DNA from 3 places in the Lysinibacillus louembei genome. Region 3 is predicted to be linked to each of the others. Evidence: a T-box and tRNA genes for the amino acid it is inferred to sense, from the RefSeq annotation. Region 3 holds a T-box; the other regions hold tRNA genes.
What was found. A T-box is a leader RNA that pairs with one kind of tRNA and senses whether it is charged. The one in region 3 lies ahead of serS (serine--tRNA ligase), so its partner is inferred to be a tRNA-Ser.
Positions count from the first base shown of each region.

Region 1: it has a tRNA-Ser gene. The T-box ahead of serS (serine--tRNA ligase) is inferred to sense a tRNA for this amino acid. The anticodon was not compared.
Region 2: it has a tRNA-Ser gene. The T-box ahead of serS (serine--tRNA ligase) is inferred to sense a tRNA for this amino acid. The anticodon was not compared.

Region 1 is NZ_CP137624.1:1,873,128-1,876,976, forward strand. Features, by position in the region: rRNA gene R6U77_RS09195 (23S ribosomal RNA) at 1-2,120, shown strand, start outside; rRNA gene rrf (5S ribosomal RNA) at 2,229-2,344, shown strand; tRNA gene R6U77_RS09205 (tRNA-Asn) at 2,359-2,433, shown strand; tRNA gene R6U77_RS09210 (tRNA-Ser) at 2,441-2,532, shown strand; tRNA gene R6U77_RS09215 (tRNA-Glu) at 2,553-2,627, shown strand; tRNA gene R6U77_RS09220 (tRNA-Val) at 2,637-2,712, shown strand; tRNA gene R6U77_RS09225 (tRNA-Met) at 2,728-2,804, shown strand; tRNA gene R6U77_RS09230 (tRNA-Asp) at 2,808-2,883, shown strand; tRNA gene R6U77_RS09235 (tRNA-Phe) at 2,900-2,975, shown strand; tRNA gene R6U77_RS09240 (tRNA-Thr) at 2,987-3,062, shown strand; tRNA gene R6U77_RS09245 (tRNA-Tyr) at 3,066-3,149, shown strand; tRNA gene R6U77_RS09250 (tRNA-Trp) at 3,166-3,239, shown strand; tRNA gene R6U77_RS09255 (tRNA-His) at 3,268-3,343, shown strand; tRNA gene R6U77_RS09260 (tRNA-His) at 3,372-3,447, shown strand; tRNA gene R6U77_RS09265 (tRNA-Gln) at 3,468-3,542, shown strand; tRNA gene R6U77_RS09270 (tRNA-Gly) at 3,546-3,620, shown strand; tRNA gene R6U77_RS09275 (tRNA-Cys) at 3,627-3,700, shown strand; tRNA gene R6U77_RS09280 (tRNA-Gly) at 3,747-3,821, shown strand; tRNA gene R6U77_RS09285 (tRNA-Leu) at 3,833-3,849, shown strand, end outside.
Region 2 is NZ_CP137624.1:2,272,042-2,275,890, forward strand. Features, by position in the region: gene R6U77_RS11300 (hypothetical protein) at 1-419, shown strand, start outside; rRNA gene rrf (5S ribosomal RNA) at 608-722, shown strand; tRNA gene R6U77_RS11310 (tRNA-Val) at 732-807, shown strand; tRNA gene R6U77_RS11315 (tRNA-Thr) at 816-891, shown strand; tRNA gene R6U77_RS11320 (tRNA-Lys) at 896-971, shown strand; tRNA gene R6U77_RS11325 (tRNA-Leu) at 990-1,074, shown strand; tRNA gene R6U77_RS11330 (tRNA-Gly) at 1,117-1,191, shown strand; tRNA gene R6U77_RS11335 (tRNA-Leu) at 1,198-1,286, shown strand; tRNA gene R6U77_RS11340 (tRNA-Arg) at 1,296-1,372, shown strand; tRNA gene R6U77_RS11345 (tRNA-Pro) at 1,382-1,458, shown strand; tRNA gene R6U77_RS11350 (tRNA-Ala) at 1,485-1,560, shown strand; tRNA gene R6U77_RS11355 (tRNA-Met) at 1,579-1,652, shown strand; tRNA gene R6U77_RS11360 (tRNA-Ile) at 1,660-1,736, shown strand; tRNA gene R6U77_RS11365 (tRNA-Ser) at 1,754-1,846, shown strand; tRNA gene R6U77_RS11370 (tRNA-Met) at 1,886-1,962, shown strand; tRNA gene R6U77_RS11375 (tRNA-Asp) at 1,966-2,041, shown strand; tRNA gene R6U77_RS11380 (tRNA-Phe) at 2,056-2,131, shown strand; tRNA gene R6U77_RS11385 (tRNA-Gly) at 2,139-2,212, shown strand; tRNA gene R6U77_RS11390 (tRNA-Ile) at 2,217-2,293, shown strand; tRNA gene R6U77_RS11395 (tRNA-Asn) at 2,303-2,377, shown strand; tRNA gene R6U77_RS11400 (tRNA-Ser) at 2,381-2,471, shown strand; tRNA gene R6U77_RS11405 (tRNA-Glu) at 2,480-2,551, shown strand; gene R6U77_RS11410 (nuclease-related domain-containing protein) at 2,689-3,606, opposite strand; gene R6U77_RS11415 (tetratricopeptide repeat protein) at 3,689-3,849, opposite strand, start outside.
Region 3 is NZ_CP137624.1:985,356-989,204, reverse strand. Features, by position in the region: gene asnB (asparagine synthase (glutamine-hydrolyzing)) at 1-59, shown strand, start outside; gene R6U77_RS04840 (HTH domain-containing protein) at 209-646, shown strand; gene pdxR (MocR-like pyridoxine biosynthesis transcription factor PdxR) at 662-2,056, opposite strand; T-box leader at 2,146-2,362, shown strand; gene serS (serine--tRNA ligase) at 2,423-3,709, shown strand; gene R6U77_RS04825 (TetR/AcrR family transcriptional regulator) at 3,836-3,849, shown strand, end outside.

The DNA of each region.
Region 1 (3,849 bases), 890 kb from region 3:
GAGCTGTGGGTAGCGGAGAAATTCCAATCGAACCTGGAGATAGCTGGTTCTCTCCGAAATAGCTTTAGGGCTAGCCTCGTGATAGAGAATACCGGAGGTAGAGCACTGTTTGGACTAGGGGGGCATCTCGCTTTACCGAATTCAGACAAACTCCGAATGCCGGATATTTATGCACGGGAGTCAGACTGCGAGTGATAAGATCCGTAGTCAAGAGGGAAACAGCCCAGACCACCAGCTAAGGTCCCAAAGTAATCGTTAAGTGGAAAAGGATGTGGCGTTGCTTAGACAACCAGGATGTTGGCTTAGAAGCAGCCATCATTTAAAGAGTGCGTAATAGCTCACTGGTCGAGTGACACTGCGCCGAAAATGTATCGGGGCTAAACGATTCACCGAAGCTGTGGATTGACATCTACGATGTCAGTGGTAGGAGAGCGTTCTAAGTGCGTTGAAGTCAGATCGGAAGGACTGGTGGAGCGCTTAGAAGTGAGAATGCCGGTATGAGTAGCGAAAGACGGGTGAGAATCCCGTCCACCGTATGACTAAGGTTTCCTGAGGAAGGCTCGTCCGCTCAGGGTTAGTCGGGACCTAAGCCGAGGCCGACAGGCGTAGGCGATGGACAACAGGTTGATATTCCTGTACTACCTCCCCACCGTTTGAGTAATGGGGGGACGCAGGAGGGTAGGGTAAGCAGAGCGTTGGTTGTCTCTGTTCAAGCAGTAAGGCGTGTGTGTAGGCAAATCCGCACACTGATACGTTGAGCTGTGATGACGAGTCCGTATGGACGAAGTTCCTGATCTCACACTGCCAAGAAAAGCCTCTAACGAGGTGGGAGGTACCCGTACCGCAAACCGACACAGGTAGTCGAGGAGAGAATCCTAAGGTGTGCGAGAGAACTCTCGTTAAGGAACTCGGCAAAATGACCCCGTAACTTCGGGAGAAGGGGTGCTCTTGAGCGTGCAAGCGCATGAGAGCCGCAGTGAATAGGCCCAGGCGACTGTTTAGCAAAAACACAGGTCTCTGCAAAACCGTAAGGTGACGTATAGGGGCTGACGCCTGCCCGGTGCTGGAAGGTTAAGAGGAGTGGTTAGCGCAAGCGAAGCTATGAATTGAAGCCCCAGTAAACGGCGGCCGTAACTATAACGGTCCTAAGGTAGCGAAATTCCTTGTCGGGTAAGTTCCGACCCGCACGAAAGGCGTAACGATCTGGGCACTGTCTCAACGAGAGACTCGGTGAAATTATAGTACCTGTGAAGATGCAGGTTACCCGCGACAGGACGGAAAGACCCCGTGGAGCTTTACTGTAGCTTGATATTGAATTTTGGTACAACTTGTACAGGATAGGTAGGAGCCAGAGATCTCGGAGCGCCAGCTTCGAAGGAGGCGTCGGTGGGATACTACCCTGGTTGTATTGAAATTCTAACCCATGCCCCTTAGCGGGGCAGGAGACAGTGTCAGGCGGACAGTTTGACTGGGGCGGTCGCCTCCTAAAAGGTAACGGAGGCGCCCAAAGGTTCCCTCAGAATGGTTGGAAATCATTCGTAGAGTGTAAAGGCACAAGGGAGCTTGACTGCGAGACCTACAAGTCGAGCAGGGTCGAAAGACGGGCTTAGTGATCCGGTGGTTCCGCATGGAAGGGCCATCGCTCAACGGATAAAAGCTACCCCGGGGATAACAGGCTTATCTCCCCCAAGAGTCCACATCGACGGGGAGGTTTGGCACCTCGATGTCGGCTCATCGCATCCTGGGGCTGTAGTCGGTCCCAAGGGTTGGGCTGTTCGCCCATTAAAGCGGTACGCGAGCTGGGTTCAGAACGTCGTGAGACAGTTCGGTCCCTATCCGTCGTGGGCGTAGGAAATTTGAGAGGAGCTGTCCTTAGTACGAGAGGACCGGGATGGACATACCGCTGGTGTACCAGTTGTCGTGCCAACGGCATCGCTGGGTAGCTATGTATGGACGGGATAAGTGCTGAAAGCATCTAAGCATGAAGCCCCCCTCAAGATGAGATTTCCCATTACGCAAGTAAGTAAGATCCCTCAAAGACGATGAGGTAGATAGGTTCGAGGTGGAAGTGTGGCGACACATGGAGCTGACGAATACTAATCGATCGAGGACTTAACCACATTCTAAACTTGTTTCAATGACCGTTTATCCAGTTTTGAAAGAACAAGAAAATACATACTTGACTTTAATAGAAAATATGGTATAATAATTCTTGTCTTTGAAAATAGTCTAGTGATGATGGCAAAGAGGTCACACCCGTTCCCATACCGAACACGGAAGTTAAGCTCTTTAGCGCCGATGGTAGTTGGGGGTTTCCCCCTGTGAGAGTAGGACGTCGCTAGGCTAACCTTAAATTATTCCGAAGTAGCTCAGTGGTAGAGCAACCGGCTGTTAACCGGTTGGTCGCAGGTTCGAGCCCTGCCTTCGGAGCCATCTTCTTGGAGAGTTGTCCGAGAGGTCGAAGGAGCACGATTGGAAATCGTGTAGGCGGTTAACACTGTCTCAAGGGTTCAAATCCCTTACTCTCCGCCATCCTTAAAACAACTATTATTGGCCCGTTGGTCAAGTGGTTAAGACACCGCCCTTTCACGGCGGTAACACGGGTTCGAATCCCGTACGGGTCACCACTTAAATATGGAGGATTAGCTCAGCTGGGAGAGCACCTGCCTTACAAGCAGGGGGTCGGCGGTTCGAACCCGTCATCCTCCACCATTATTATATTATTATCGCGGGGTGGAGCAGTTCGGTAGCTCGTCGGGCTCATAACCCGAAGGTCACAGGTTCAAATCCTGTCCCCGCAACCAAAAGGTCCCGTGGTGTAGCGGTTAACATGCCTGCCTGTCACGCAGGAGATCGCCGGTTCGATCCCGGTCGGGACCGCCATTTAAATAAATATAGTGGGTCAGTAGCTCAGTTGGTAGAGCATTAGATTGAAGCTCTAAGTGTCGGCGGTTCGATTCCGTCCTGACCCACCATTATCCTTAATGCCGGTGTAGCTCAGTTGGTAGAGCAACTGACTTGTAATCAGTAGGTCGTGGGTTCGACTCCTATCGCCGGCACCATTTGGAGGGGTAGCGAAGTGGCTAAACGCGGCGGACTGTAAATCCGCTCCTTAGGGTTCGGCGGTTCGAATCCGTCCCCCTCCACCATTTGATTTATCTGAATAGGGGCATAGTTCAACGGTAGAATAGAGGTCTCCAAAACCTTTGGTGTGGGTTCGATTCCTACTGCCCCTGCCAGATTTTTTTGTTACGAAATTTAATTATGGCGATTGTGGCGAAGTGGTTAACGCACCTGATTGTGGTTCAGGCATTCGTGGGTTCGATTCCCATCAGTCGCCCCATTTTATTTTAAAAGAATTTTATATTGTGGCGGTTGTGGCGAAGTGGTTAACGCACCTGATTGTGGTTCAGGCATTCGTGGGTTCGATTCCCATCAGTCGCCCCATTTTTATAATTATAAGTTGTTGGGGTATAGCCAAGCGGTAAGGCAACGGATTTTGATTCCGTCATGCCTAGGTTCGAATCCTAGTACCCCAGCCATTTGCGGAAGTAGTTCAGTGGTAGAACACCACCTTGCCAAGGTGGGGGTCGCGAGTTCGAACCTCGTCTTCCGCTCCATTTTAAGGCGGCATAGCCAAGTGGTAAGGCACAGGTCTGCAACACCTTTATCACCGGTTCAAATCCGGTTGCCGCCTCCAATTTATATAAAATTGGAGATTTTTTTCTCTTTTAACATAATAGTTTGCGGAAGTAGTTCAGTGGTAGAACACCACCTTGCCAAGGTGGGGGTCGCGAGTTCGAACCTCGTCTTCCGCTCCAAATTTGCCTTTGCCAGTATGGCGGAATT
Region 2 (3,849 bases), 1.3 Mb from region 3:
AAACTGTAAACTTTGCTATGGATAATGCTGTAATAACAAAAGAAGAGGAGCTGTTAAAGAAAAAGCAGGAATTGGAGCGCGAATTAAAAAAGCAACAAAAGATGACAGAGCAACTTAAAAGGGAAGCTGAGGCTGCCAAAAAGCGAATGGAAGCAGAGCAAGAAGCATTAAAAATTCAATTAACTTGCTTAAAGATTGCAGGGCGTATTATGGTTGGAGATAAAGTACCTGGAAAAGACCATCAATATTTGGTGAAGCATGACCCGTCGCTTTATGGGAAAGCTTTATTGATGAAAATTACAAAAGAGAATCCCAAGGAACATAAGCAATTATCAGGGGAGGAAGAGAATAATGCGCGGTCATCTCATCATGCAAGTTCTGAGCTTCAAAATGAAACGGCAGTGGATATTAAAATATAAGTGTTAGTAAGATAAAAATAAGCTATTTTCTTTTAGAAAAGCACTTGCTATAATGAGCAACAGAGCATTGTATTTTAGCAATTTTAAAAAATAATATTTTTTTTTAAAAAAGTATTGCATAATGTGAAATAACGTTATATACTAATTCTTGTCTTGAAGAACGGGTAACGTTTTGAGAGAGAAAAGAGTCTAGTAATGATGGCAAAGAGTCACACCCGTTCCCATACCGAACACGGAAGTTAAGCTCTTTAGCGCCGATGGTAGTTGGGGGTTTCCCCCTGTGAGAGTAGGACGTTGCTAGGCTTTACATACGGAGGATTAGCTCAGCTGGGAGAGCACCTGCCTTACAAGCAGGGGGTCGGCGGTTCGAACCCGTCATCCTCCACCAATCAAAATGCCGGTGTAGCTCAGTTGGTAGAGCAACTGACTTGTAATCAGTAGGTCGTGGGTTCGACTCCTATCGCCGGCACCATTTTGAGCCATTAGCTCAGTCGGTAGAGCATCTGACTTTTAATCAGAGGGTCGAAGGTTCGAGTCCTTCATGGCTCACCATTTAAGACCTAAATAAAAGCGGGTGTGGCGGAATTGGCAGACGCACTAGACTTAGGATCTAGCGCCGTAAGGCGTGGGGGTTCGACTCCCTTCACCCGCACCAAATAATTTCATAAACTGTCAGAATAAAAATTCTTTAGCACATGCGGAAGTAGTTCAGTGGTAGAACACCACCTTGCCAAGGTGGGGGTCGCGAGTTCGAACCTCGTCTTCCGCTCCAACATGTGCCGGGGTGGCGGAACTGGCAGACGCACAGGACTTAAAATCCTGCGGTAGGTGACTACCGTGCCGGTTCGATTCCGGCCCTCGGCACCATTTTAAAAAGCGCCCGTAGCTCAATTGGATAGAGCGTCTGACTACGGATCAGAAGGTTATGGGTTCGACTCCTGTCGGGCGCGCCATTAGTTATACGGGAAGTAGCTCAGCTTGGTAGAGCACTTGGTTTGGGACCAAGGGGTCGCAGGTTCGAATCCTGTCTTCCCGACCATGTAACACCAACTGAAAGAAACTTATGGGGCCTTAGCTCAGCTGGGAGAGCGCCTGCCTTGCACGCAGGAGGTCAGCGGTTCGATCCCGCTAGGCTCCACCAACCATAAGTAAAGATCCTGGCGGCGTAGCTCAGCTGGCTAGAGCGTACGGTTCATACCCGTAAGGTCGGGGGTTCGATCCCCTCCGCCGCCATCTTAAAGGACCTTTAGCTCAGTTGGTTAGAGCAGACGGCTCATAACCGTCCGGTCACAGGTTCGAGTCCTGTAAGGTCCACCATTTTTCACTTTTATAACGGAGGAATACCCAAGTCCGGCTGAAGGGATCGGTCTTGAAAACCGACAGGCGGGTTACACCGCGCGGGGGTTCGAATCCCTCTTCCTCCGCCATCTTTTCCAAGAAAAAATGGTGAACAACATAATAATTATCGCGGGGTGGAGCAGTTCGGTAGCTCGTCGGGCTCATAACCCGAAGGTCACAGGTTCAAATCCTGTCCCCGCAACCAAAAGGTCCCGTGGTGTAGCGGTTAACATGCCTGCCTGTCACGCAGGAGATCGCCGGTTCGATCCCGGTCGGGACCGCCATTTTAAAAAAACATGGGTCAGTAGCTCAGTTGGTAGAGCATTAGATTGAAGCTCTAAGTGTCGGCGGTTCGATTCCGTCCTGACCCACCATGTATGTGCGGGTGTAGTTTAATGGTAAAACCTCAGCCTTCCAAGCTGATGTCGTCGGTTCGATTCCGATCACCCGCTCCAATAAGGGCCTATAGCTCAGCTGGTTAGAGCGCACGCCTGATAAGCGTGAGGTCGATGGTTCGAGTCCATTTAGGCCCACCAAAAGATTATTCCGAAGTAGCTCAGTGGTAGAGCAACCGGCTGTTAACCGGTTGGTCGCAGGTTCGAGCCCTGCCTTCGGAGCCATATGGGGAAGTACTCAAGAGGCCGAAGAGGCGCCCCTGCTAAGGGCGTAGGTCGGGTGACCGGCGCGAGGGTTCAAATCCCTCCTTCTCCGCCAGCAAAGCTGGCCCGTTGGTCAAGTGGTTAAGACACCGCCCTTTCACGGCGGTAACACGGGTTCGAATCCCGTACGGGTCATTCAAAAAGCAGTGCATGTCTTCGAGACGTGTACTGCTTTTTTATTGTGTAGAAAGAAGAGAAATGACCAAAACAAAAATGGGCGAATGTAGACTGTTTGCGGGCGAATTGACTGTGGAATCGGGCGAATTTTCTAGCTAATTGGGCGAATGAGGGGCGATTGTAACAATTTGCTCAGGAATCTCGTAATAAGTAGTTCTGCCTTGCTTGATTATAGGTAAATATTTTAACAAACGCTTTGCTGCATATCTCGAGGAAATCTCACAAAGTGTACGAAACTTCTGATTTGTAATTTTCGAATCTACTAATAAGCGAAAATCAGCTAATGCTTGAAAATGAGCAAATTTATCTTGATGGTGACAGTTTGAGCAAATGAATCGATCTTGCACAAAATGCATTTTAGAACTACATTTTTCACAAAATACACCTTTTTTTAAATCTGCTAATGTGAACGAAAATGATTTTATTACAGGGGCTTGCCTTGCTAGAAGTTGTTCATAAAAAGTGTTGATTTGGAGGACGGGCTTAGTATATTGCTTTAGGCTACTCTCAATAAAGCTATGAAGGTAATCTGCATGAAAGATGGGGATATGTGTATTTCGTCGGCTACCGATAATTGCGCGGCGGTTTGCAATGACTACTGCACCAACAATAGGAATATGGGGAAAAAGAGAAGACAGAAAACGGATATGACGTGTTAGTTGGGCAACAGGGTTTGGAAAGCGTTCGATAACGCCATCAGCACGAGTTCGTAGCAATTGTGATGCCTCAACATCAAAATTTAATTGCCCTGCTATGTTTTTCACCTCCAAACAAAGAATGAAAGATGAAAAAATAATGAGAAAATCCATTTCATGTTTATGTGCTGCAAAATCAATTAAACAAAAATTACGCAAAATCTGATGAGGCATAGCCAGCTCTTGCAAAAAATAAAAAACCTCATTCTCACCTGCAATACCAGCAGCAGCTAAGGCATGCTGTTCTATAAAATAATGATAGTCAGGACATTGACTAGCAACCCTCCTCATAATAGCTTCAAGTTGCTTGTACTTCAAACTATTTTCACCTCCTTTATTTTATAATAATAGGAAAGTCTGTAAATCGGAATATTTTTATAGAGAAAGGTTAAAAGTACTATTACCATGTTTCATCTAATTTCTCTGCATAAAATTGAATAGCTCTTTTGTATTTTTGAATGTTAATATCCATAGAGCTGTTAGCAATACAGTTTAACAATAGCTCCATTGCGTTTGAATGCTCATTCAAGTTGTATAATGTCATCGCATAAAACACTTGAA
Region 3 (3,849 bases):
TTTTGGTTCAAATAGATATGTGGTTTGAGGAATATAACATTGAGCTTGTAGAGCATTAGCCTTTGCTAATGCTCTTATTTTTGGAATTTTGAGTAGGGTAGTCAAGCTACAGCAATCTTTTGTCCTTTTATTATAGGGAATACCCTAAAATCTGTTAATATAATAGGGAATATGAAGACAGCCTTAAATTATTAACCGGAGGGTTAAAATGGATATAAAAGATATATTATCGATAAACACAAATTTCAACAAAACATATAAACAGGAGCTTCAGGATTTAACGGATAAATTCAATTTAACGTTTGAACAACTCCCTAATCTACTTACAATTTTACCGAAAGAATTGGATGATTTACTCAACCAAAATGTAAAATTAACAGCTAATCAAGAAAGAATTTTAAAATACAAATTAACAATGTTAAATCATGGTTTTTCTTTAGATCTAACAGCAAAAGAGCGTGTACAATTGATAATAGATAGCCTTGTAAAACAATTTGGTTTATCGATAGAGAATATTTCTAGAATAACGAATATCGAAGAAGAAGAAATATTAAGTTTTCAAAAAAATACACCTATTTCAAGGGAAGTTGAAATGAATGTAATTGTGAATATTATGATGCTTAACTCTGTATTAATCCAAAACTAAAAGGAGCCTCACCTTTTAGTTTTTACGAATGCTCCAAGCCATCATTAATGCATCAACATATGCTTCGATTTCTTCGATTGGGATACCGCCGAAGCCTAATAAAAATGTTGGGAACTCCGCTTGGACAGGAGTTAATAAATAATTTGAAAGGGGTAAAATCGAAATATCGTTTTCTTTGGCAATTTTTTGTAGTTCCTGTTCATCTTTGCTGTGAGGAACTTGTATTAAGATATGCATGCCCGCAACGTCTCCTGATACTCCGATTGTTGGATAGTGCTTTGTCAATATAGATAGCAGCTTATCGTGTTTTTTGCGGTAAATTTTACGCATGCGATTTAAATGCTTTGAAAAATGGCCATCCTTCATAAAATGCGCTAAAATATGCTGATCAAAGCGTGGCACAGTAGCGGAATAATAGCTGAAAATTTCGTTGTAGCGCGCAAGTAATGCTGGTGGTAATACGAAATAGGCAACACGCAAAGATGGCATTAGCGATTTTGTAAATGTGCTCATATAAATTACTTTTTCATTTTGATCTAGGCTATGCAGTGCGGGAATTGGTTTTCCAATATAACGAAATTCACTATCGTAGTCATCTTCAATAATATATCGAGATACCTTCCCAGCTGCCCATTTTAATAATTGTGCACGACGCGCAGCGGATAAAACAGCACCAGTCGGGAATTGATGAGAGGGAGTAATATAAACTAAATTCGCCTCTGTTTTTTCTAATTGGTCCACTAATAAACCATCTGCATCCACATCAACAGGGATAACAGCATGGTCTAACTGATTGCGGGGAATCGCAGAATAGCCAGGGTTTTCTAAAGCAATGCTAGCCTGATTAAATAAGCGCAAAATAAATGGCATTAGCTGCTCTGTCCCTGAGCCGATAACAATTTGCTCAGCGGTACAGTGAATGCCGCGCGATTGGTATAAATAGCTTGCAATTTGGCTTCGTAATTCGTATTCTCCTTGGCGGTCACCGATTTGCAATAGCTCTTTTGAATGTAAATCGATAAGGTCTTTCGCATATTTTCTCCAAATAGTGAAGGGGAAGGAATCCTCATCAATTTTACCTGGTGAAAAATCAATTTTATATGTGTGTTTTTTAGGCGTGTCAGGTGTATGAGTAATTGTTTTTTCAATAAAGGGTAGCTCAGCAATATCCTCGACAAAATAGCCTACGCGTGGCTTAGAAGCGATATAACCCTCCGCTAAAAGCTGTGCATATGCTAATTCAATCGTCGTTTGACTAATATTTAAAAAATCACTGAGTCTTCTTTTAGAAGGTAATTTTTCACCTACAGCAATTTTTTGATGAATAATTGCCTCTTTAATGCCTTCGTATAGTTGCTCGTACAACGGCATATTTGTATCGCGATTTAATGAGAATAGCAGCATGTCCATCGTTCGTCATCCTTTCTAATGTTATTATACTGAATTTTAGATGCTTGCGAAAAAAAATAAGCTATAGTACAATGAATCCAAATTGATACGATAATGCGATGATAGGAAATAGTAACAAGCCCGTTTTTTGTAGAGAGTTAGCGGTTGGTGCAAGCTAATAAAAACACTTGTGAATCCGTCCTTGAGTTGTCTTGCTGAAACATTAGTAGGCAAAGACCGGTAACTAAAGCCGTTATGAATGAAGTGGAATAGGCATGCTCTGTCTATTCAATTAGGGTGGCAACGCGGGTAGCTCTCGTCCCTTTCTATGGGGATGAGGGCTTTTTTGTCGTTTACATTAGTATACTAAAGAATGGAGGAAGAAATATGTTAGATATTAAACGTATTCGAGACAATTATGAGGAAGTAAAGCGCGTTTTGCTTACACGCAATGAGGATTTAGGAACTTTCGATGATTTTGAGGCATTGGATGTAGAGCGTCGTGATTTAATTGCAAAAACAGAGGTATTAAAGGCGGAGCGCAACAAAGTGTCTGAGCAAATTGCGGTGATGAAGCGCAATAAGGAAAATGCGGATGATGTTATTGCACGTATGCGCGAAGTAGGCGATGAAATTAAAACGCTTGATGAGGTATTACGAGCTGTAGAAGAAAAATTCGAAGATATGATGATGCGTTTACCAAATATTCCACACGAATCTGTTCCTGTAGGAGAAACAGAGGATGACAATAAGGAAGTATATACTTGGGGAGAAAAAACAGCATTCGATTTCGAGCCAAAGCCACATTGGGATGTAGCGACAGATTTACAAGTAGTTGATTTTGAGCGTGCGGGTAAAGTAACAGGCAGCCGTTTCTTGTTTTATCGTGGGTTAGGTGCACGTTTAGAGCGTGCATTAATGAGCTTTATGATGGATTTACATGCTGAGGAGCATGGCTATGAGGAAATGCTTCCGCCTGTGATTATTAACCGTGATTCATTAACTGGTACAGGGAATTTACCAAAATTTGAAGAGGATGTATTTAAATTAAAGGATTTAGATTACTTCTTAGCACCGACAGCGGAAGTACCTGTAACGAACTTCTATCGCGATGAAATTTTAGACGGAGAAATGCTGCCAAAAGGCTTTGCTGCTTATAGCACTTGCTTCCGTTCTGAGGCAGGTTCAGCAGGTCGCGATACACGTGGCTTAATTCGCCAGCACCAATTTAATAAAGTGGAGCTTGTGCGTTTTGTGAAGCCAGAGGAATCTTACGAGCAATTAGAATTATTAGTAGGGCATGCGGAAAAAGTATTGCAATTATTAGAGTTACCATACCGCAAGCTATTAATGAACACATCTGATTTAGGCTTTACAGCAGCGAAAAAATACGATTTAGAAGTATGGTTCCCAACGCAAGATATGTACCGTGAAATTTCTTCTATTTCAAACTTTGAAGATTTCCAAGCGCGTCGTGCCAACATTCGCTTCCGTCGTGAGTCAGGTGCAAAACCAGAATATGTGCACACATTAAACGGCTCAGGCTTAGCGATTGGGCGTACAGTAGCTGCAATTTTAGAAAATTACCAGCAAGCAGATGGCAGCGTGAAAATTCCAGAGGTGCTTGTTCCTTATATGGGTGGTAAAACGGTGATTGTGGCGCCAGTGAAGTAAAATCGCAGAGGACGTCTAAGAAACATCGTGTTTAAAATGAATGTTGCCTGAAAGATTATATCTTTTAGGCAACGTTTTATTTATTTTAATATAAGATTGATTAATCAATCTTTAGGGGGTATGGAAATGGCAAGCGATAA